2 regions of the Arsenicicoccus cauae genome follow, and region 2 is predicted to be linked to the other one. Evidence: riboswitches for the same ligand, from Rfam matches in the RefSeq annotation. Region 2 holds a riboswitch; the other holds the start of a gene.
The links. Region 2 has a riboswitch for FMN ahead of ribD (bifunctional diaminohydroxyphosphoribosylaminopyrimidine deaminase/5-amino-6-(5-phosphoribosylamino)uracil reductase RibD). Riboswitches for the same ligand answer to the same signal wherever they lie in the genome.

Region 1: another riboswitch for FMN. It lies ahead of ACF3NS_RS07680 (ABC transporter permease); the one in region 2 lies ahead of ribD (bifunctional diaminohydroxyphosphoribosylaminopyrimidine deaminase/5-amino-6-(5-phosphoribosylamino)uracil reductase RibD).

The regions. Positions count from the first base shown of each region.
Region 1 is NZ_CP171001.1:1,622,646-1,634,504, forward strand. Features, by position in the region: gene ACF3NS_RS07640 (DUF1839 family protein) at 1-225, shown strand, start outside; gene ACF3NS_RS07645 (hypothetical protein) at 222-2,519, shown strand; gene ACF3NS_RS07650 (hypothetical protein) at 2,580-3,113, shown strand; gene ACF3NS_RS07655 (MazG family protein) at 3,115-3,795, shown strand; gene eno (phosphopyruvate hydratase) at 3,934-5,223, shown strand; gene ACF3NS_RS07665 (septum formation initiator family protein) at 5,234-5,986, shown strand; gene ACF3NS_RS07670 (DUF501 domain-containing protein) at 6,034-6,573, shown strand; gene ACF3NS_RS07675 (exopolyphosphatase) at 6,600-7,580, shown strand; FMN riboswitch at 7,619-7,749, shown strand; gene ACF3NS_RS07680 (ABC transporter permease) at 7,877-8,656, shown strand; gene ACF3NS_RS07685 (ABC transporter substrate-binding protein) at 8,714-9,775, shown strand; gene ACF3NS_RS07690 (uracil-DNA glycosylase) at 9,896-10,717, shown strand; gene pgi (glucose-6-phosphate isomerase) at 10,972-11,859, shown strand, end outside.
Region 2 is NZ_CP171001.1:2,475,302-2,487,160, forward strand. Features, by position in the region: gene sufB (Fe-S cluster assembly protein SufB) at 1-364, shown strand, start outside; gene sufD (Fe-S cluster assembly protein SufD) at 364-1,590, shown strand; gene ACF3NS_RS11550 (non-heme iron oxygenase ferredoxin subunit) at 1,587-1,946, shown strand; gene sufC (Fe-S cluster assembly ATPase SufC) at 1,951-2,742, shown strand; gene ACF3NS_RS11560 (cysteine desulfurase) at 2,742-4,067, shown strand; gene sufU (Fe-S cluster assembly sulfur transfer protein SufU) at 4,067-4,549, shown strand; gene ACF3NS_RS11570 (metal-sulfur cluster assembly factor) at 4,552-4,884, shown strand; gene ACF3NS_RS11575 (acVLRF1 family peptidyl-tRNA hydrolase) at 5,056-6,330, shown strand; gene ribH (6,7-dimethyl-8-ribityllumazine synthase) at 6,523-7,014, opposite strand; partial or broken gene ribB (3,4-dihydroxy-2-butanone-4-phosphate synthase) at 7,055-7,660, opposite strand; gene ribD (bifunctional diaminohydroxyphosphoribosylaminopyrimidine deaminase/5-amino-6-(5-phosphoribosylamino)uracil reductase RibD) at 7,660-8,793, opposite strand; FMN riboswitch at 8,920-9,054, opposite strand; gene ACF3NS_RS11595 (HAD family hydrolase) at 9,324-9,941, opposite strand; gene ACF3NS_RS11600 (alpha-glucosidase) at 9,977-11,674, shown strand; gene ACF3NS_RS11605 (neutral zinc metallopeptidase) at 11,756-11,859, opposite strand, start outside.

The sequences.
Region 1 (11,859 bases), 850 kb from region 2:
GCCGCCGACGCGACCCGCTGGCTGGCCGCCGGGGACGAGGTGGACGGCGACGAGCTGCGCAGGGCCGCAGACGACTTCGACGTCGTCTCCCAGGAGATGAAGAACCTCCAGTTCGCCCTCGCCCGGATCACCGGCGGTCGCGCGCGAGACCTCGAGCCGACCCTCGGGCGCGCCACCGAGCGGTGGGGGACCGCCATCGACCGGGTCGCGGCCCAGCTGGGATGAGCGCCCTCGCCGCGGGCGGGCACCCCGTCGAGATCCGTTGGCAGGTCAGGCGGCTCGACGAGGGTGGGGGGCTCGACCCCGTCGCCTGGCCGCGCGACGGGTGGGTCGACGCGGTCGTGCCCGGGTCCCTCGCCGCGTCGCCCGCCGTCGTCGAGGCGTATGGCGAGCCGGCGCTCGCCGACGCCGACCACGTCGCCTGGGGGCTGCGCGGCACCCTCACCCTGGACGAGCCCCTGCCGGACGCCCGGCTGGTGCTGGACCGGGTCGCCACCCACGCCGACGTCGACCTCGACGGCACCCGGGTCCTGCGCAGCGACAACGCCTTTCGCCGCCACGTCGTCGACCTCGGCGACCTCGCCCCCGGGCCGCACGAGATCGCGGTGCGGATCGCGTCGTTCGACGAGACGCCCGTGCCGCGCAAGCCCCGTCCGCGCTGGCGCAGCGCGCTGCTGCCCGACCCGAGCCTGCGGTGGCGGCGCACCCCGCTGCTCGGCCGCATCCCCACCTGGGAGGGGGTGCTGCCGCCGGTCGGCGTCCTCGGCGAGGCCACCCTGCGATGCCGCCCCCGGGTCGAGGTGCTCTCGCTGCGGACGCACGCCGAGCCGGGGCCGGACGGCTGGACCGCCCGGCTCGCGCTGCACCTGCGGGCGGCGGACCCGCACGACGTCGTGGTGCTGCTCGACGGGCACGCGGTACCGTCCGCGTCGGAGTCCGAGTCGGAGCCCGAGTCCGAGTCCGAGTCCTGGGATCTCGCCGACGACGGGGCCTGGCACCTGCGGCTCACGCACGACCAGGCGGTGGCGGCGACCGCCCTGTGGTGGCCGCACACCCACGGCGTCCCGGCCCTGCACCACCTGCGCGTCGAGGCGTCGGGCGAGACCGTCCTGGACCGGCGGATCGGCTTCTCCTGCGTGCGGGCTCGCCGCGAGGACGGCCGGTTCGCGCTCGTCGTCAACGGCGTCGACGCCTTCGCCCGGGGCGTCGTGTGGGCGGCCACCGACCCGCGCGGCTGGACCAGCGACCCGGTCGAGGTGGCACGGGACCTCGACGCCCTCGCCGCCGCGGGCCTCAACCTCGTCCGGGTGCCCGGCACCGGCACCTACGCCGACGCCGTCCTGCGCGAGCTCGCCGCCGAGCGTGGCCTGCTCGTGTGGCAGGACGTGATGCTCGCGACCTTCGACCCGCCCGAGGACCAGGCCTGGCTGGCCGAGCTCGAGGCCGAGCTGCGGGACCAGCTCGGGGCCTGGCAGGGCTGGCCGCACCTGGCGGTCCTGTGCGGGGGGACCGAGACCGAGCAGCAGCCCACGCTGATGGGGCTGCCTGCCGAGCGTCGCCGGATGACGGCGATCCACGACCTGGTGCCCCGCCTCGCGCGGGAGCTGGCGCCCGGCGCCGTCCACGTGACCTCGAGCCCGTCCGGCGGTCCCCGCCCGGTCAGCATCGAGCACGGCGTCAGCCACTACTTCGGGGTGGGCGCCTACCTGCGGCCGCTCGAGGACGCCCGCACCGCGCGCGTGTCCTTCGCGTCCGAGGCGCTGGCGTTCGGCATACCGCCCGAGCCGTCGACCATGACCTCCCTCGAGGCCTCGGGCGCGGCCCCCGGACCGGAGGACCGGGGCCGCGGATCGGCCTGGCGCCGGGCGGCGCCGCACGACCGGGGGACCTCATGGGACTTCGTGGACGTCACCGACCACTACCTCCGGGACTGGGCCGGCCGCGCCCTCGACCTCGATGACCTCCCGACCGAGCAGCGGGAGGACCTGCAGCGCCGGACCGTCGCCCGGGTCATGGCCGAGACCTTCGCCTGGTGGCGCAGCTCGCTCACCCCGACCGCCGGCGCCGTGGTGCTCGCCCACCGGGACCTGGCGCCGGGACCGGGCTGGGGCCTGCTCGACGTCACCGGCACGCCCAAGGCGCCGCTGGCGGCCCTGACCGCGGTGCTCGCCCCCGTCGCGCTGCTGCTGCTCGACCGCGGGCTCGACGGGCTGCTGCTCGAGGCGGTCAACGACACGCCGCTCCCGGTGCGGGGGGCGCTGCGCCTGCAGGCCCTGGACCTCGAGGGCGACCCCGTCCTCGACGCCGAGCTCGAGCTCGTCGTCCCGGCGCGCGGGCACGCCCAGGTCGAGGTCGAGGAGGCGCTCGGCGGCTTCCGGGACCTCGGCTGGGCCTGGCGCTTCGCGCCCGCCCCCGCCTACTCGGCGGTCCGGGCCCGGTGGGACACCGACGGGGCCGGCGAGGTCCGCGCCGAGCGCTGGCTGGTCCCGCCGGTCGTGGCTCACACGACCACCGACTAGGCTGTGACCGCGTCCCCGAGGCGGACGGTGCAGACCCCTTCCCGAAAGGACTTGATGGTGTTGGCTTCCAAGCGCGTGCTCACCGGGACCCTGGCGGCCGTGGTCGCCGCCACCGGGCTCCTCGCGGGGTGCGACCAGGGCTCCCAGTCCCGCGCCGCCGCGATCGTCGACGGCCAGCCGATCCTCGAGTCCGACGTGCAGACCGCGGCCCGCGAGTTCAACGGCGGATCGTCCCAGGTCACGCAGCCGGTGCAGCCGGCCAACGTCGTCGGCCTGCTGACCTTCGGGCGCTATGTCCTGCCCGCGATGCAGCAGTCGGGCAAGGGGATCTCCGACGACGCCGCCAAGAAGATCCTGGACAAGGTCGACAACCCCTCCCGGCCCACCATCGACTTCGTGCGCACGGCCCTCGCCCTCAACAGCATGGACCCGGCCACCGAGCAGCGGGTCGTCCAGCAGCTCAAGCAGGCCGACATCGAGCTCAACCCGCGCTACGGCTCGCTCGACCGCACCACGCTGCAGATCGGTGACGAGAAGCGCAACTGGCTCGTGGCCGACGCGGCCGGCGCGCCCACCCCCTCGCCCACGCCCTGACATGACGACGAACGGCGATCTCGGGCGGCCCCGCCGCGGCGAGCGGCTGCTCGACCTCGTCGCCGTCATGGACCGGCTGCGGTCCCCGGGCGGGTGCCCGTGGGACGCCGAGCAGACCCACGACAGCCTCGCGCCGTATGCCGTCGAGGAGGCGCACGAGCTGGCCGAGGCCATCGCCTCGGGCGACCGTCAGCACCTCGTGGAGGAGCTGGGGGATGTGTTGCTCCAGGTCGCCTTCCACGCCCGGGTGGGCGAGGAGCACCCCACCGACCCCTTCGACGTCGACGACGTCGCCGGGGCCATCATCAGCAAGCTCGAGCGACGCCACCCCCACGTCTTCGCGGACGCCGTGGTGCGAGATGCCGCCGAGGTCGAGGCCGGCTGGGAGGCCATCAAAGCCCTCGAGAAGCCCGACCGGTCCGGTCTGCTCGACGGCGTCCCCGCGTCGCTTCCGGCGCTCGCCCTCGCCGCCAAGGCGGCCTCGCGGCTCGAGCGGGCCGGACGCGGCGAGCTCCTCGCCGAGGCCGTGGCACCCGTCCCCGTCGGCGAGGCGGGGACGGACGACGTCGGGGCCGCCCTGCTCTCCCTCGTCCTCGAGGCACGCACGCGGGGGATCGACGCCGAGCAGGCCTTGCGGAGCACGGTCCGGCGGCTGGCGGCGCGCGCCGACGGCGACGCTTGAGCGGCCGGGCGGACGGCATACGGCCGCCTCCTGTCCACCGCTCGGACGGCGGCACGGTTGGCCGCACCCCGGCGCGCCCCCTGCGGCGCTCGGGATAGGCTCGAGCCGCACCGATCACCATCGATCAGGAGAGTTCTTGTGGCCAACATCGAAGCAGTAGGCGCACGCGAGATCCTCGACTCGCGTGGAAACCCCACCGTCGAGGTCGAGGTCGCCCTGGAGGACGGCACCATCGCGCGGGCCGCGGTCCCGTCCGGGGCCTCCACCGGGGCGTTCGAGGCCGTGGAGCGTCGCGACGGCGACAAGGGTCGCTACCTCGGCAAGGGTGTCGAGGACGCCGTCAACGCCGTGCTCGACGAGATCGCGCCGCGGGTCCTCGGCTACGAGGCCACCGAGCAGCGCCTCGTCGACAACGAGATGCTCGCCCTCGACGGCACCGACAACAAGGGATCGCTCGGCGCCAACGCGATCCTCGGCGTCTCGCTCGCCGTCGCCAAGGCCGCCGCCGAGTCGGCCGGCCTGCCGCTGTTCCGCTACGTCGGCGGCCCCAACGCCCACGTCCTGCCCGTCCCGATGATGAACATCCTCAACGGTGGGTCGCACGCCGACTCCAACGTCGACATCCAGGAGTTCATGATCGCCCCCATCGGTGCGCCCTCCTTCAAGGAGGCCCTGCGCTGGGGCGCCGAGGTCTACCACGCCCTCAAGTCCGTGCTCAAGGAGCGCGGCCTGGCCACGGGCCTCGGCGACGAGGGCGGCTTCGCCCCCAACCTCGAGTCCAACCGCGCCGCGCTGGACCTGATCCTGGACGCGATCCGCGCCGCAGGCTACGAGCCCGGCACGGACATCGCCCTGGCCCTCGACGTCGCGGCGTCCGAGTTCTACCAGGACGGCTCCTACGCCTTCGAGGGCGGCACCAAGTCGGCGGACGAGATGATCGCCTACTACGCCGAGCTCGTCGGGGCCTACCCGCTGGTCTCGATCGAGGACCCGCTCAACGAGGACGACTGGGACGGCTGGAAGTCCATCACCGAGCAGCTCGGCGACAAGGTCCAGCTGGTCGGCGACGACCTGTTCGTGACCAACCCCGAGCGCCTGCAGCGTGGCATCTCCAGCGACACCGCCAACGCCCTGCTCGTCAAGGTCAACCAGATCGGCTCGCTCACCGAGACGCTCGACGCCGTCGACCTGGCGCACCGCAACGGCTACCGCTGCATGATGTCGCACCGCTCCGGCGAGACCGAGGACGTCACCATCGCCGACCTGGCCGTCGCCACCAACTGCGGCCAGATCAAGACCGGTGCCCCGGCCCGCTCCGAGCGCGTCGCGAAGTACAACCAGCTCCTGCGCATCGAGGAGGAGCTCGACGACGCGGCCGTCTACGCCGGCGCGGGCGCGTTCCCGCGCTACCGGGGCGCGGGCGCCTAGTCTGGGGCCCATGCCGTCCAGCAGCTCCCGAGGAGGGACGTCGCGCCCCGCGCGACGTCCCTCCTCCGGTGCAGCCGCGGGGTCGTCCCGACGCCCTGCCGGCGCCGGCGACCGGCAGCGGCGGCCCGCCGGGAGCACCCGTCGGCGAGCCGGTGACGACGGTGGCGCGGGCCGTGGTGGTGGTCCGGGTGGTGCGAGCGGGCCGGGTGGGTCGCGTGGATCGGGCGGGCGGCTGCGGCCCGCGACGCTGCGACGGCTGCTCGGCCTGGCCGCCATCGTGGTGATGCTCGCGATCATGCTCGTCCCCACGCTGCGCCGCTATCTCGAGCAGCGCGACCAGATCGCCACCCTCGAACGCTCCATCGTCGAGCAGCAGCGCCAGGTCGACGCCCTCGTCCGCGAGCGCGCCCGGTGGGACGACCAGGCCTTCCTCGAGCAGCAGATCCGGTCCCGACTGCACTTCGTCAAGCCCGGCGAGACGTCCTACACCGTGCTGGACCCGCAGTCGGGCCGGCGCACGTCCGTCGATGCCCAGGTGGTCGGCGTGGACCTCGACGCCGAGCAGCTCCCGTGGTACTCCAAGGTCTGGACCTCGTTGTCCAGCGCCGACCGGCTCGGCCTCGACCCCACCGTGGCCCCCGCCGAGGGCGGCTCGACGCCCACACCGCGGCCGACGATCTCGGACACGCCACGCCCCGGCGCCACCCCGTCCGGCAGCGCCACCAGCGGTCGCACCACGCCTGGTGCCTCGCCCACGCGCTGACGCCGGGCGCCCGACATACCTCCTCTCCCGAAGGCCGAGGCCACCGTATGAGCACCGAGTCCACCACGCCCGCCGCGGGTCTCGCCGACGACGACGCGGCCGCCGTGCACGCCCAGCTGGGGCGCGAGGCGCGCGGCGTCGTCGAGGTCGCGCACCGTTGCCCGTGCGGGCGCCCGGACGTCCTGCGCACGCGGCCGAGGCTGGCCGACGGGACGCCCTTCCCGACCACCTACTACGCCACGTGTCCTCGGCTGACCGGCGCGCTGTCGACCCTCGAGGCCCATGGCGTCATGCGCGAGATGACCGAGAGGCTGCAGGACGACGAGGCGCTGGCCGAGGCCTACCGCCGCGCGCACGAGGCCTACCTCGCGGACCGGGCCGAGCTGGGCGCGGTGCCCGAGATCGACGGGATCTCCGCTGGGGGCATGCCTACCCGCGTCAAGTGCCTCCACGTGCTCGCGGGCCACGCGCTCGCCGCCGGCCCGGGGGTCAACCCGCTCGGCGACGAGGCCGTCGAGGCCGTGGGGCAGTGGTGGGCGCCCGGACCGTGCGTCGTGCCGACCGAGGACGGCTGGGAACGCCGGTGAGCCCCGTTGCCGGGACGGCCGGCGAGGTGCGCCGCGTCGCGGCCGTGGACTGCGGCACCAACTCGATCCGGCTGCTCGTCGCGGACGTCGACCTCACCGCGCCGACCGCACCCGTCCTGCACGACGTCGTGCGCCGCATGGAGGTCGTCCGCCTCGGCGAGGGCGTCGACCGGACCGGCCGCATCTGCGAGGCCGCCCTGGCCCGCGCCCTCGGACGGTCGCGGGAGTATGCCGAGCAGTGCGCCGAGCTCGGCGTGGCGGACGTGCGCTTCGTGGCGACCTCGGCCGCCCGGGACGCCGGCAACGCCGAGGACTTCGCGGCCGGGGTGGTCGCAGCCTTCGCCGAGCACGGGCACGACGGCGTCGCTCCCGAGGTGATCAGCGGCGCCGAGGAGGCCGAGCTGTCCTTCCTCGGCGCGACCGGCGACCTCGGGGCGGCGGACGTCCCCGGCCCCTACCTCGTCGTCGATCTCGGCGGCGGGTCCACGGAGCTCGTGCGCGGCACGGCGGACGGCGTCGTCGAGGCGGCGATCTCGGCGGACATGGGGTGCGTGCGGCACGTCGAGCGCTACCTGCACCACGACCCGCCCACCGCCGAGGAGCTGGCCGTCGCCCTCGCCGAGGTGGACCGGCAGCTGGACCTGGCCGCCGCCACCGTCGAGCTCGCCGGGGTCCGCACCCTCGTCGGCGTCGCCGGCACCGTCACGACCGTGACCGCACACGCGATGGGGCTGACGGCATACGACCCCGAGGCCATCCACCTGTCGAGGCTCCCCGCCGACCAGGTCCGCGCGGCCTGTGCGGACCTGCTCCACCTCGACCGCCGCCGCCGCGCGGCGCTGCCGTTCATGCACCCGGGGCGGGTCGACGTCATCGGGGCCGGCGCGCTGATCTGGGGCCGGGTCGTCGACCGAGTGCTCGCCGCCGGTGCGGACGACCTCGTCGTGACCTCCGAGCACGACATCCTCGACGGCGTCTGCCTGCGCCTGGCGGCCGACACCGACTGACGGTGGCACCTCGCCGCCGGGCCTACACTGGGGGGACCACGTGCTCCGGGGTCGGTGCAATTCCGAGCCGGCGGTGACAGTCCGCGACCCGACCACCTCTCCGAGGTGGGCGGTTGACCTGGTGGAACTCCAGGACCGACGGTGAAAGTCCGGATGGGAGGCAGCACGCGGCGCCCTGTCTGCGCCCGCTCCGGTCCAGGGACCGGCGCGGATCCGGACCTGGCGCACGTCCGTCGACCGACGGTGACCCCGGCGCAGCCACGCAGCATCGGCACGGGAGTCGACCGGAGGTGAGGATGACCCGACACGCGAGGCACACCTGGCTGGCGCCGCTGGCGCTCGGCGCCGTCCTGCTCGCCGTCTGGGCGCTGGTCGCGGCGTTCGCCGGGCTGCCGGCCTTCCTGCTGCCCGGTCCGCTCGACGTGGCGACACGTCTGGTGGGCATGCTGGGCGGCCCCGTGGTGTGGCCCTACGTCGCGCTCACCCTCGCCGAGGCGCTCGGCGGCTGCGCGCTCGGCGCCGCTGTCGCCCTGCCCCTGGCCGTGCTGGTCCACCGGTCGCGCTGGGTCGGCGCCGCCGTGACCCCCTTCCTCGGGGCCACCCAGGCGATCCCCGCCATCGCCCTCGCCCCGCTGCTCGTGCTCTGGGTCGGCTACGGCCTGACCGCGATCATGGGCCTGTGCTCGCTGATGGTGTTCTTTCCGATCCTCATCTCCTCCGTCGTCGGCCTGACCCACGTCCCGCGCGAGGTCGTGGACGCCGCCCGCATCGACGGCGCCGGCAGCTGGGACCTGCTCCGGCACGTCGAGGCGCCCCTGGCCCTGCCCAACGTCCTCGCCGGCCTGCGCAACGGCTTCACCCTGTCCGTGACCGGGGCCGTCGTGGGCGAGATGGTCATGGGCGGCGAGGGGCTCGGCACCCTGCTCACGCTGCAGCGGGACGCGGTCGACACGGCGGGCATGGTCGCCGTCATCGTGATGCTCTGCGTGATCGCAGCCTCGGCATACACCCTGCTCCTGGTCGTCGAGCGACGCTCCACGATCGTCGCCGACGTCCGTGAGACCCCTCGCGGCTGACCGGACCTCACCCACCCGCACTCCCGCACCCCCGCATCCCCGAGAGGACCACTCCCCGTGACCATCACCCGCCGATCCCTGCTCACCGCCGTCGGACTCACCTCGGTGCTGGCGCTGGCCGCGTGCGGCGGCAGCGGCGACCCGGTGGTCCGCTCGTCCACCGCCGGTGCGCCGACCGGCACGCCCGCGAGCAGCAGCACCGGGGGAGGGAGGGCCACGGTCGGCCTCACCTACATCCCCAACATCCAGTTCGCGCCGTTCTACGTGGGGATCGAGCAGGGCTCCTTCCGGCGTCGTGGCACCGACGTCACCGTCCGCCACCACGGCGCGCAGGAGGGGCTGTTCACGGCCATCGCCTCCGGGCAGGAGGACCTGGTCATCGCGGGCGGCGACGAGATGGTCGAGGCCCGCGCCAAGGGTCTGGACCTGGTGGCCGTCGCTTCCTACTACCGGAGGTACCCCGTCGAGCTGATCGTCCCGGCCGACTCCCCGATCAAGACACCCGCCGACCTCGAGGGTCGGTCCCTCGGGGTGCCCGGGCGGTATGGCGAGAGCTGGCTCGGGGCCCTGGCGATGTTCAAGGCCGCGGGCATCACCGAGCGGGACGTGCGGGTCACCGAGATCGGATACACCAGCCAGGCCGCGCTCGCGACCCGCAAGGTGGACGCCGTCATGGGCTACGCCAACAACGACACGGTGCAGATGCGGCTCGCCGGGCTCGACGTGCGCTCGATCCCGCTCACGGCGACGGGCGAGGTGCCGCTCGTGTCCATCTCGCTCGTGACCACCCGGGACTACCTGCGCGCCAACCCGGACCGTGTCCGCGCGGTGGCCGACGGGATGCTGGACGGCATCCAGATGATGGTCTCCGACCCGGAGCAGGCCATCAAGGACTCGGCGCGGCACGTGCCCAACCTCGCCGAGGCCAAGGCCGCCGCCGCGGCCCGAGCCACCCTGGACGCGACGGTCACGGTCATGCGCACCAAGGACGGGGCGGTCAGCGGCAGGCTGGACCCGGCACAGTGGAAGGCCATGTCGACGTTCATGCGCTCGCAGGGCCTGATCCCCAAGGACGTCCCCGCGGGTGACGCGGTGGCGACGGGCTACGTCTCGCGCTGACGCGAGCCTGCTGCCGGTCCTGCTGCCGCTCATCCTCCCCGGCCGGCTCCTCGCTAGCTCTCGGACCAGGTCCACCGGATGCCGTGCACGCCCGGCGGTGCGGGATGGCATCCTGCCGGCATGGACCTGCTCCCGCACCCCGGCACCGGCGACCTGCATCCCTCGCCCGTGCCGCCGGGCACGGGCTGGCCCGGGGATCCCGCGCGGCCCCGCACCCCGCGTGCCGCAGCCGCGACGGACGTCATACGGCTGGCGGGGTCGGCCCGGTCCCTCGATCAGCTCGACGCGAGAGTGGCCGTCTGCCAGGCCTGCCCACGCCTGGTCGGGTGGCGCGAGCAGGTCGCCCGCGCCAAGCGGGCCGCGTTCGCCGACCAGCCCTACTGGGGCCGCCCGGCGCCGGGGTGGGGAGACCCGCACCCGCGCGCGCTGATCGTCGGGCTCGCCCCCGCGGCGCACGGCGCCAACCGGACCGGCCGGATCTTCACCGGGGACCGCAGCGGGGACTGGCTGTATGCCGCCCTCCACCGCGCGGGCCTGGCCAGCCAGCCCACCAGCGTGCACGCGGCCGACGGCCTCGAGCTGCATGGCGTGCGCATCACGGCCCCGGTGCACTGCGCGCCCCCGGACAACCAGCCCTCGACCCTGGAGAAGGCCACCTGCGCACCGTGGCTGGATCGTGAGATCACCCTCGTGGAGCGCGATCTCGAGAGCCTGCTCGCCCTCGGCGGCATCGGCTGGGCGCAGGCGATCGGCGCCGCGAGACGGCTCGGCTGGGCCGTCCCGCGTCCCGCGCCGAAGTTCGGCCACGGCGCCGAGGCCACCCTGATCACCGCGCGGGGCAAGGAGATCCGCCTCGTCGGGTGCTACCACGTCAGCCAGCAGAACACCTTCACCGGCCGCCTCACCGACGCGATGCTCGACGAGGTGATCGCGCGGCTGTGAGCCGGGGCCGGTTGTGCTCGCCGGCCTTGGTGCGCCCGGCCGAGACGATGCCGGGACGTTAAATCGTTCAAGCGCTTCATCGGCCCCGGCCGTGCGGCGTGGACCTGCGGCGGGATCCCCGGGGACGGACTCCTGGAGGCACAGAGGTGATTAGATGCAAGAGGTGCGTGGCCGAGGTCACGCGACGCACAGCGATGACAACGGCGTCCTCGCACGACAACCCGACGTCCGCCATCACCGCAAGGAAGGCACCCATGCCCCATCCTGTCGACCCGACGACGACCGACGCCTGGCGTGAGCTCTCCGACGCCCGCGACGACCTGGAGCCCGACCTGCGCGGGTGGTTCGCCTCCGACCCGGACCGGGCGCGCCGGATGAGCCTGGACGCCGGCGACCTGCACGTGGACCTGTCCAAGAACCTCGTCGACGACCAGATCCTCGCCGAGCTGGTCCGGCTGGGCGAGCAGGTGGGGCTGGCCGAGCGGCGCGCCGCGATGTTCGGCGGGGAGCGGATCAACGTCACCGAGAAGCGGGCCGTCCTGCACACCGCGCTCCGGGCTCCCCGCGGCACGGTCGTCGAGGTGGACGGCACCGACGTCGTGCCCGAGGTGCACGAGGTTCTCGACCAGATCTACGCCTTCGCCGACAAGGTGCGCTCGGGGGCGTGGACCGGCGTGACCGGACGGCGCATCAAGAACGTCGTCAACATCGGCATCGGCGGCTCGGACCTCGGCCCCGTCATGGCCTACGAGGCGCTCAAGCCCTACGGCCAGGAGGGGCTGGAGCTGCGCTTCATCTCCAACATCGACCCCACCGACGTCCACGAGAAGACCGCCTACCTCGACCCCGAGGAGACGTTGTTCATCGTCGCGTCCAAGACCTTCACGACGCTCGAGACGCTCACCAACGCCCGCCTCGCCAAGAAGTGGCTCCTGGACGGTCTGGCCGAGCGCGGCGCCATCCGCGAGGGTGACAGCGACCAGGCGCTCGCCGCGATCGCGCAGCACTTCGTCGCTGTCTCGACGGCGCTGGACAAGGTCAGCGAGTTCGGCATCGACCCGGCCAACGCGTTCGGGTTCTGGGACTGGGTGGGCGGGCGCTACTCCGTCGACTCGGCCATCGGCACCTCGCTGGTCGTCGCC
Region 2 (11,859 bases):
GTCGGTGGCGCGTGGCGGCGGGCGGACGTCATACCGCGGTCTGGTCCAGGTCGCGGAGGGTGCGCACGGCTCCCGGAGCAACGTGCGCTGCGACGCCCTCCTCGTCGACGACATCTCCCGCTCGGACACCTACCCGTACGTCGACGTCCGCGAGGACGACGTGCAGATGGGCCACGAGGCGACGGTGTCCAAGGTGAGCGACGACCAGCTGTTCTACCTCATGTCCCGCGGGATGTCCGAGGAGGAGGCCATGGCCATGATCGTGCGCGGGTTCGTCGAGCCCATCGCGCGCGAGCTGCCCATGGAGTACGCCCTCGAGCTGAACCGCCTGATCGAGCTGCAGATGGAAGGAGCCGTCGGCTGATGCCGGTCGAGCTGAAGTCACCCCCCACCGCCCCGACCGTGGCCGGCGTGCCCGAGGCCTATGTCCCGGACCAGTCCCGCGGTGAGCGACGCACGTCCTTCGACCTGGCGGACTTCCCGGTCCCCCACGGCCGCGAGGAGGAGTGGCGCTTCACCCCCGTCGACCGCCTGCAGGAGCTGTTCGAGCAGGCGCCGTCCGACGTCGCCGGGATCAAGACCGACATCCAGGTGCCGGCGGGCATCAAGGTGTCCGAGGTCCCGGCCGGCGACCCCCGGCTCGGCACGGTCCTCACGCCTGCCGACCGCGCCTCGGCCGCCGCCTGGACCTCCTTCGCGGACGGCCACGTGGTGCAGATCCCCCAGGGTCGTGAGTTCGGCGAGGCCGCCCGCCTCACCGTCCGCGGGTCCGACCAGGCGCGCATCAACGGTCACCTGGTCATCGACGCCGGAGCGCACTCCAGCGCCACCGTGTTGCTGTCGCACCAGGGCTCGGCGCGGTGCACCGCCAACGTCGAGATCCGCGTCGGCGACGGCGCGCACCTCACGGTCGTCACGGTGCAGGAGTGGGACGACGACGCGATCCACCTGGCTCAGCACGACGTGCTCGTCGGTCGGGACGCGACCCTCAAGCACATCGCGGTCACTCTCGGCGGCGAGATCGTGCGGGTGTCCACCAACGTGCGGTATGCCGGCCCCGGCGGCAGCGCCGAGTGCCTCGGCGTCTACTTCACCGACGAGGCGCAGCACCAGGAGCACCGGCTGTTCGTCGACCACGAGGCGCCGCACTGCACCTCGAACGTCGAGTACCGCGGTGCCCTGCGCGGCGACACCGCCCACTCCGTGTGGGTCGGCGACGTCCTCATCCGCGCGGCGGCCGAGGGCACCGACACCTACGAGCTCAACCGCAACCTCGTGCTGTCCGAAGGCGCCCGCGCGGACTCGGTCCCCAACCTCGAGATCGAGACCGGCAACATCGTCGGCGCCGGTCACGCGGCCGCGACGGGCCGGTTCGACGACGAGCAGCTGTTCTACCTCCAGGCGCGCGGCATCCCCGAGCGCGAGGCGCGCCGCCTGGTGGTGCACGGCTTCTTCGCCGACATCATCAACCGGATCGGCGTGACCGACACCCAGGCCCGCCTGATGGAGGTCATCGACCGCGAGCTCGCGGACTCCGTGGACGCGGCCTTCGAGAGCGCCCCGCGCGCGGCCGAGGGGGTCGGCGCGTGAGCTACGAGGTCGTCTGCCAGGTCGAGGACATCCAGGTGGGCCGCGTGGCGGCCGCCGTGGTGGACGGCGTGACCATCGCGCTCGCCCGCACGGGCGACCGTGAGTTCCACGCCGTCAACGACACCTGCACGCACGCCAACGTGTCGCTCTCGGAGGGCGAGCTCGACGGCTGCCAGCTGGAGTGCTGGCTGCACGGCAGCTCATTCGACCTGCGTACCGGCGAGCCCAACACCCTGCCCGCGACCGTGCCGGTCGCGGTTTACCCCGTCACGCTCGACGGCGACGACGTCCTCGTGGACGTCCACGGATCCGTCGAGCAGCGCGTCAGCGCCCAGCCCGCCAGCAAGGAGAACTGAACCCATGGCCACTCTGCAGATCACCGACCTGCACGTCTCGGTCGACACCGAGCAGGGCTCCAAGGAGATCCTCAAGGGCGTCGACCTCACGGTCCGCTCGGGGGAGACGCACGCGATCATGGGACCCAACGGGTCCGGCAAGTCCACCCTCGCCTACGCGATCGCCGGCCACCCCAAGTACACCGTCACGAGCGGCTCGGTCACCCTGGACGGCGAGGACGTCCTCGCGATGAGCGTCGACGAGCGGGCCCGCGCCGGCCTCTTCCTCGCGATGCAGTACCCCGTCGAGGTGCCCGGCGTCACGGTCTCCAACTTCCTGCGCACCGCCAAGACCGCGGTCGCCGGCGAGGCCCCCAAGCTGCGCACCTGGATCAAGGACGTCAAGAACGCCATGGCCGACCTCAAGATGGACCCGGCGTTCGCCGAGCGCAACGTCAACGAGGGCTTCTCCGGCGGAGAGAAGAAGCGCCACGAGATCCTCCAGATGGAGCTGCTCAAGCCGTCCTTCGCGGTCCTCGACGAGACCGACTCCGGCCTCGACGTCGACGCGCTCAAGATCGTCTCGGAGGGCGTCAACCGGGTGCGCTCCGGCGGTGACATGGGCGTCCTGCTCATCACGCACTACACGCGCATCCTGCGCTACATCCAGCCCGACTTCGTCCACGTCTTCGTCGACGGCAAGGTCGTCGAGGAGGGTGGCCCCGAGCTCGCCGACCGGCTCGAGGACGAGGGCTACGACCGTTTCGTCAACGCCCCGGCACCGGCGGTCGCGCCCGCCGGGGCCGCGCAGGTCTGATGAGCACGCCCTTCACCCCGCAGGAGTCGGCCCGCATCCGGGCCGACTTCCCGATCCTCGCGCGCACCGTGCGCGGCGGCAACCCGCTCGTCTACCTCGACAGCGGAGCCACCTCGCACAAGCCGTCGCCGGTGATCGAGGCGGAGCGGCGCTACTACGAGACGGTCAACGCCGGCGCCCACCGCGGCGCGCACCTGCTCTCGGAGGAGGCGACCGACGCCTACGAGGGCGCCCGCGCCACGGTCGCGCGATTCGTCGGGGCGCCGACGCCGGACGAGATCGTCTTCACCAAGAACGCCACCGAGTCGCTCAACCTGGTGGCCTACGCCTTCAGCAACGCCGGCTTCGACGGCGCCATGGACGGCGTGGATCCCGCTGTGGCGCAGCGGTTCTCGATAGGTCCCGGTGACGAGATCTGCATCACCGAGATGGAGCACCACGCCAACCTGGTGCCCTGGCAGGAGCTCGCCCGCCGCACCGGAGCCACCCTGCGCTGGCTCGGCGTGACCGACGACGGGCGGCTGGACCTCGGCGACCTCGACGAGGTCGTCAACGAGCGCACCAAGGTCCTGGCGTTCACCCACGTGTCCAACGTGCTCGGCACCATCAACCCGGTGCAGACCCTCGTCGCCCGCGCCCGGGAGGTCGGCGCCCTCACCGTCCTGGACGCGTGCCAGAGCGTCCCGCACCTCGGGGTCGACGTCCAGGAGCTCGGGGTCGACTTCGCGGCCTTCAGCGGACACAAGATGCTCGGCCCCACCGGGGTCGGGGTTCTGTGGGGGCGCAGGGAGCTGCTCGCCGCGATGCCGCCGTTCATCACCGGAGGCTCGATGATCGCCGTGGTGCGCATGGAGCAGACCACGTACGCCGCTCCGCCGCTGCGGTTCGAGGCCGGCTCGATGAACGTCGCGCAGGCGGTCGGTCTCGCCGCGGCGTGCGACTACCTCGACCAGCTCGGCCTGGACCGCGTCCACGCCCACGAGTCGATGCTGGCCGAGCGGCTCCTCGCCGGTCTGGCGCGGCGTCCGTGGGTGCGGGTCGTCGGCCCGACCACCATGGAGGACCGCGGCTCGTCGGTGGCCTTCGTCGTCGAGGGGGCGCACGCCCACGACGTCGGGCAGGTCCTGGACGACCAGGGCGTCGAGGTGCGCGTCGGGCACCACTGCGCGTGGCCGCTGCACCGGCGGATGCGCGTGGCGGCGACCACGCGGGCGAGCTTCGCGCCGTACAACACCCCGGAGGAGGTCGACGCCCTGCTCGCGGCGCTCGACAAGGTCCCCGCGATCTTCGGGCTGGACGTCGCGCAGGAGCAGGAGGCGAGCTGATGGACCTCTATCAGGAGCTCATCCTCGACCACTCCAAGCGACCCCGGCACCCCGGGCTGCGCGAGCCCTACGAGGCCGAGGTGCACCACGTCAACCCGACGTGCGGCGACGAGGTGACGCTGCGCGTCCACGTCGACCACGCCGACGGCGCGCCGGCCCAGATCACCCTCCAGGACGTGTCCTACGACGCGCTCGGGTGCTCGATCTCGATGGCCAGCACCTCGGTGCTCGCCGAGGAGTGCATCGGTCGCCCGCTGTCGGAGGTGTTCGAGACCTACGGCGCCATGCGGCACATGCTGACCAGCAAGGGCGCCGACCCGGGCGACGAGGAGGTCCTCGGCGACGGGGTGGCCTTCGCCGGCGTCGCGCAGTACCCCGCCCGCGTGAAGTGCGCCCTCCTCGGATGGACCGCCATGGTCGACGCCCTCGCCCAGGCCGGCGTCGACATCTCCAGCACCAGCCAGACCAGCAAGGAGTCCTAAACATGAGCGACCAGACCAGCACCATGCCCCCCAACGTCGCGGACGTCGAGGAGGCCATGCGCGACGTCGTCGACCCCGAGCTCGGCATCAACGTCGTCGACCTCGGCCTCGTCTACGGCATCACCGTCGACCAGCAGGCGGGCGCGATCATCGACATGACGCTGACCTCCGCGGCATGCCCGCTGACCGACGTCATCGAGGACCAGACGGCCCAGGCCCTCGAGGGCCTGGTCGCCGACCACCGCATCAACTGGGTGTGGATGCCGCCGTGGGGCCCCGACAAGATCACCCCGGACGGTCGCGAGCAGCTGCGCGCGCTCGGCTTCAACGTCTGAGACCACCCGCGAGGCCCCCTCGCCCCACGCCGAGCGTGGGGCGAGGGGGCCTCGTGCGCTTCAATGGGCCCTATGACGACGCCCCCCGCCGACCGCGAGGTCCTCACCGACGCCTGGATCGACTTCCCCTGGTCGGTCGAGCCCTCCGTCACCAGGGCCTGAGCCGGGCTCGTGGCCCCCGGCTGCGCCCCCGGGCGTGTCCTCGACGTCGACCCCGACCGACTGACGGCCTGGGTCGGGGGCTTCCTCGACCGCCACGGCCCGGCGCGGTGGAGCCACGACGGCGCGACGGTCATCGTGCGGGCCGGCGACGGGGCGGTGGCCCGCCTGGACGCCCTCGACCCGGCGGGCAGCGAGCGCGTCTCGTCCCTGCGCACCCTGGTCGGGTGGCCGGGTCCGCCACCGCGGCTCGCCCTGGTCCTCGTGCGCCGGGGCCGGTATGCCGTGGGGCTCGCCGACGGCGAGGGCCTGCTGGCGCACACGGCGGGGAGCCGCTACGTGCAGTCCCGCACGGCGGCGGGCGGGTGGTCGCAGCAGCGCTACCAGCGGCGGCGCGGCAACCAGGCGGACGCGCTGGTGCGCCACGTGGCGGACGAGATCGTGCGCCTCGCGGAGCCCCTCGGACCCGGCTGGGCCCGCGCGGTCGTCCTCGGCGGAGACCGCGGGCTGGCCGAGCAGGTGCTGCACGACCCGCGCCTCGCCACCTGGCGGGGACTGCCGAGGCAGGGGGCGTTCGGCATACCGGACCCGACGCACGCGATCCTGCGCGCGGAGCTGAGGCGGGCGCGCGGGGTGCGCGTCACCGTCGTGGAGCCGAGCGGCAGGGCCCCGTCCGGCGGTGGCATGGTGGAGGGCATGACCGGAGAGACGATGTCCCATGCCCGTGAGCTGATCCCCGCCGCCGCGGCCGCGGTGACCGACCTCGTGGAGCGGATTCCCGCCGACGCGTGGGACCGCCAGAGCCCCTGCGAGGACTGGACCGTCCGCGACGTCCTGGGCCACCTGACCAGCGAGCACCTGTGGGCGCCACGGCTGCTCGGGGGCGAGACGGTGGAGCAGGTCGGCGACGCCTACGACGGCGACCTGCTCGGCGACGACCCTGCGGAGGCCTGGCGGACGGCGCAGACGCGCTCGGTGCTGGCCTTCGGCGCGGTCGAGGACGACGACCAGGAGGTGTCGGTGAGCTCGGGCTCGATCCCCGTGCAGGAGTATGCCTCCCAGATGCTCGTCGACCTCACGGTGCACGCCTGGGACCTCGCCCGCGGCGCCGGGGTCGACGTCACGCTGGTGCCCGCGGCCGTGGACGAGTGCCTCGCCTACGCCAACCGCACGACCTCGGGCGGGGGCGTCGAGGGGACCTTCGACGCGCCGGTGTCCACGAGCTCGCGCGACCGCACCGACCAGCTCGTGGCGCTGCTCGGGCGCGACCCCGGCTGGCGCGGCTGAGGACGGCGGCGTCCTGGCCGAGATCGTCTGGGTGACCGCGTTCGTCGACGTGCCGGCGAGCCGGATGACCATGGCGGCCGACTCCTGGTGCGCCGTGACGGGCACGAGTCGTGGCACGTGATGCGGGACCCCGCGGGCCTGACCTGCTGCCTCACCCGCCGGGACCCCGTCACGGGCCGGGGCCAGGGGCGGCTAGGTGAGCGGGCGGCGACCCCGCGGAGAGAGCTCGCGCAGCGTGGAGGCGGTCGCGACGGCCGCGGTCGCCGCCTCGTGGCCCTTGTCCTCGCGCGACCCGGGCAGCCCCGCGCGGTCGATCGCCTGGGCGTCGTCGTCGCAGGTCAGCAGCCCGAACCCGATGGGGATGCCGCTCGTCACGGCGACCCGCGTGAGGCCATCGGTCGCCGCGCTGCACACGTAGTCGAAGTGTGGCGTGCCCCCGCGGACCACGACGCCGAGGGCGACCAGGGCGTCATACGAGGGTGCCAGGCGCGCGCAGGCCACCGGCAGCTCGAAGGAGCCCGGGACCCGGACGAGATCCACGTCGGTGACGCCGGCCTCCTCCAGGGCTCGGCGGGCGCCGTCGAGCAGACCGTCCATGACCGTGTCGTGCCAGGACGACGCGACGATCGCGACGCGCAGCCCGGCGCCGTCGACGGTGAGCGAGGGGGAGCCGTGGCCGGCCATGTCATGCCTCCTGGGCGAGCTGGTGGGTGGGGGAGGTCGCTCGGCGCAGGTGCCGGACCAGCGCGGCGATGGTGACGACCGGCAGGTCGTGCGCGGCACCGAGGGCGACGACGTCGGGGGTCCGCATCATCTCGCCGGTGTCGTGGACGAGCTCGGCGATGGCACCGACGGGGGACAGACCGGCGAGCCGGCACAGGTCGACGGCGGCCTCGGTGTGCCCCGGTCGCGCGAGGACGCCACCGTCACGCGCGCGCAGCGGCACGACGTGGCCGGGCCGGATCAGGTCGGTGGGCAGCGAGCCGGGGTCGGCCAGCGTGCGCACGGTGGCGGCGCGGTCGGCGGCGCTGATGCCGGTGGTGACCCCCGCCGCGGCGTCGACCGTCACGGTGTAGGCCGTCCGCAGGCTGTCCTCGTTGCGCTCCACCATGAGCGGCAGCTCGAGCCGGTCGGCCCAGTCGTCGGGCATCGGCGCGCAGACGTAGCCGGACGTGTGCCGGATCGTCCACGCCAGCCACTCGATGGTCAGGGTCTGCGCGGCGAGGACGACGTCGCCCTCGTTCTCCCGGTCGACGTCGTCGAGGACCAGGACCGGACGTCCCCCGCGCAGCGCCCGCAGGGCGTCCTGGATGGGTGACTCGACGAACATCACTGTCCTCCTGGGTGATCGAGGTGATCGAGGTGATCGAGGTGATCACGGTGGTCGAGGTGATCGACGGGCTCGAGGGTGATGCGGACGTCTCCGTCGAGGACGGCCACGTCGGTGGTCGCGAGCCGGTGGGCGTCCGCGATGGTGGCGACCCCGAGGTCACCCACGGCGGCCGCGCCCGAGCCGAGCAGCGCGGGTGCGACATACGCCACCACGCGGTCGACCACACCGGCGCGCAGCCAGGCCGCCGCCGTGGTGGGTCCGCCCTCGAGCCACACGTGACGCACGTCGAGCTCGTGCAGGGTCGCGAGGACCAGGTGCGGGTCGCGCTCGCGGACGAGCAGGCTCGAGGCGCCGTCGTCGAGCACGCGGGCGGTGGGCGGTATGTCGCGCCGGCCCACCACCACGCGCAGGGGCTGACGCTCGTGGTGGGACCCGTCGGCGTCGCGCACCGTCAGGCGCGGGTCGTCGGCGAGGACGGTGCCGGTGCCGACCACGATCGCCCCGGCGGTGGCGCGCAGCCGGTGCACGTCGGCGCGGGCCGCGGGGCCGGTGATCCACTGGCTGCTGCCGTCGCGCGCCGCCGAACGGCCGTCGATGGTGGCGGCGAGCTTCCAGGTCACGAAGGGCCGCCCGTGGGTCATCGCGTGCGCGAACGCCTCGACCAGCGCGTCCGCCCCCTCGACCGGCACCAGGTCGCACCGGATGCCGGCCGACCGCAGCGTCTGCGCGCCCCCGACGGCCACGGGGTTGGGGTCCGGCAGGGCGTAGGCGACGCGCCGGATCCCCGCCCCGACCAGGGCCTCGGCGCACGGACCGGTCCTGCCGGTGTGGTTGCACGGCTCCAGCGACACGTAGGCCGTGCCCCCGCGCGTGTCGTGCCCCGCCGCACGCGCCTCGGCGAGAGCGACGAGCTCGGCGTGCGGGGTGCCGGCGCCGCGGTGCCAGCCCTCGCCGATCACCTCGCCGTCACCGCCCAGCAGGACGCAGCCCACCCGCGGGTTGGGGTCGGCTGCGGGGCCGTTGGCGGCCAGCGCCACGGCTCGGCGCATCAGCACGAGGTCCCGCTCGGCGTCGTCGTGGTGACGCCTATGCGCATCGCCCCGGTCGTCGGCGGCGGTCTGGCCGCTCATCTCGTCCCTCTCGCTCGCTGCTGGTGCGCGCGCTCCGGGGGATGACGCTGACGGGCGACCACGGCGGCCCGCCGGCATACGGCCTGCCGCAGGATGCCCTGCGTCGAGGCACCCTCGCGGGGCACCTCTCGTGCTGCCTCCCATCCGGACTTTCACCGTCGGTCCTGGAGTTCCACCAGGTCAACCGCCCACCTCTGGGAGGTGGTCGGGTCGCGGACTGTCACCGCCGGCTCGGAATTGCACCGACCCCGGAGCACGTGCCCCAAGTCTGCCACAGGCACCCATGAGGACCTGGGTCACCGCAGGTGCGAGGGTGTCGGTGCCGGTGCCGCGGAGGTCCTCGGTGCGCCCGGCGGGCAGCACCTCATGGCGGGCTGGCACCGCGCTGACCTGTCGCCGGTCTCGTCCGGCGGCGTCGCCGCGGGAGTTCCTGGGGGCCGAGCTGAGCGCGCTGACCAGTCGGTCGAGTCGGTCCAGACGGTCGGACTGACCGGGCAGACCGGTCAGAGCGGTCAGACCGTCCAGACCGGTCAGTCCAGCAGCCGCCCGATCGTGGTCGGCAGGTCGGCGAGCGAGGCGATCACTGCGCCGGCCCCGGCCTCTCGCAGCGCCCGCGTGTCGTGCGCTCCCGACACGACGGCGATGCCGGTCGCGCCGGCGAGGGACGCGGCGTGCATGTCAGCCACGTGGTCACCGACGTAGAACGCCGCGTCCTCCTCGCGCAGCGGGATCGCCTTCTGCTCACCGAAGTGGTCTCCGTAGTACGCGTCCACGAGGTCACCCAGGCCGGCGTCGACCAGGGCCACGTCGACGACGGGGTGGTGCTTCGCGGACACGACGACGACCCGGAAGGCGTTGTCGCGCAGCCACTCCAGCGCCTCGCGTGCGCCGGGCATGGGCCCCGCCTCGCCCGGCCGCTCCTCGTCGTACGCGCGCCGGTAGAACGGCACGAACTCGGCGGGGTCGGTCCCGGGTGCCACGCGCTGCAGGATCTCCTCCAGCGGGTAGCCGAACCACGGCGTGAACGCAGCGGCCTGGACGTCGGGGATCCGCATGGCGCGGAAGGCCGATCGGAAGGACTCCACGATGCGTTCGGTGGAGTCCACAAGGGTCTGGTCGAGGTCGAAGCCGACGGTGCGGGTCGTCATACGCTGATCCTCTCTCACCGGCCGACGGAGGACGCATGCTGCAGACCGACCTGCCCCGTGACTGGTGGAAGTCCGTCGTCGTCTACCAGATCTATCCGCGGTCCTTCCAGGACAGCGACGGCGACGGCGTCGGTGACCTGCGCGGGATCATCGGTCGCCTGGACCATCTGCAGCACCTCGGCGTCGACGTGCTCTGGCTCAGCCCCGTCTACCGATCGCCGATGGACGACAACGGCTATGACATCAGCGACTACCAGGACGTCGACCCGGTGTTCGGGACGCTCGCGGACCTGGACGAGCTCATCGCGGCGGCGCACGAGCGCGGCATACGGCTGGTGATGGACCTGGTGGTCAACCACACGAGCGACGAGCACGCGTGGTTCGTCGAGAGTCGCGCATCCCTCGACAGCGACAAGCGCGACTGGTACCTCTGGCGCGACGAGCCCAACAACTGGGAGTCCTTCTTCTCCGGGTCGGCCTGGGAGCTGGACGAGGCGACGGGGCAGTACTACCTGCACCTGTTCAGCCGCAAGCAGCCCGACCTCAACTGGGAGAACCCGCAGGTCCGCCAGGCGGTGCACGCGATGATGCGCTGGTGGCTGGACCGCGGGGTCGACGGCTTCCGGATGGACGTGATCAACCTCATCAGCAAGACCCCCGGCCTCCCCGACGGCGAGCAGGCACCTGGCGCGGCCTTCGGCAACGGCTTCCCCCTCGTCGCGTGCGGCCCTCGCCTGGAGGAGTTCCTGCAGGAGATGCACCGTGAGGTGTTCGCCGACCATCCCCACGCCTATCTGACCGTGGGGGAGATGCCGGGCGTGACGGTGGAGCAGGCCCGGCGCTACACCGACCCCGCCAACGGGGAGGTCGACATGGTCTTCCAGTTCGAGCACGTGGACCTCGACGGCGGGCCGGGCGGCAAGTTCGACGTGCAGCCCCTCGACATGCCGCGCCTGCGGGAGTCGCTCATGCGCTGGCAGGTCGGCCTCGCGGAGACCGGCTGGAACTCGCTCTACTGGGACAACCACGATCAGCCGCGCGCCGTGTCCCGCTTCGGGGACGACGACCCCGTCTGGCGGGAGCGGTCCGCCAAGACGCTGGCCACCGTCCTGCACCTGCTGCGGGGCACCCCCTACGTCTACCAGGGCGAGGAGCTCGGCATGACCAACAGCCACTTCGCCACGATCGCGGACTTCCGCGACATCGAGTCGCTCAACTACTTCGAGGCGCGCCAGCACGGCCACGCGGACCCCGAGGCGCTGCTCGAGGGGCTTCGCGACAAGGGGCGCCACAACGCCCGCACCCCCATGCAGTGGGACGACTCGCCGCGCGCCGGCTTCACGACCGGCACGCCGTGGATCGAGGCCAACCCCGACCACACCGAGATCAACGCGGCGGCCCAGGTCGAGGACCCCACCTCGGTCTTCACGCACTACCAGCGCCTGATCGCCCTGCGCCACGCCGACCCGGTGGTCGCGCACGGGTCGATCCAGCCGCTGACCATGGACCACCCCGACCTGTGGGCCTACTCGCGGTCGTACGACGGCGCGCAGCTGCTCGTCCTGGCCTCCTTCACGCGCGCGCCGCTCCCGGTGCCGGACGAGCTGCTCGAGGGCTGGGGCGACGCCGAGGCCGTCCTGACGACCAGCGACCAGGCCCTCGTCCGAAGTCCCGACGGAGCCGCCACCCTGGCCGGGTGGGAGTCCGTGGTCCTGCGCCGCGTGGTGCGCTGAGGACGCCCCGAAGGCCCCTACCCCCGGGAGGGGGCGGGGCCTTCGGCATACGGCGTGGCGACCCTGGGAGGGTCGGCCGGGTCACTCCACCCGGTCGACCGCGAAGGTGTTGCAGGCCTGCAGGCTGCCCTTGGTGTAGCCGGTCATGAACCAGCGCTGACGGGCCTCGGAGGACCCGTGGGTCC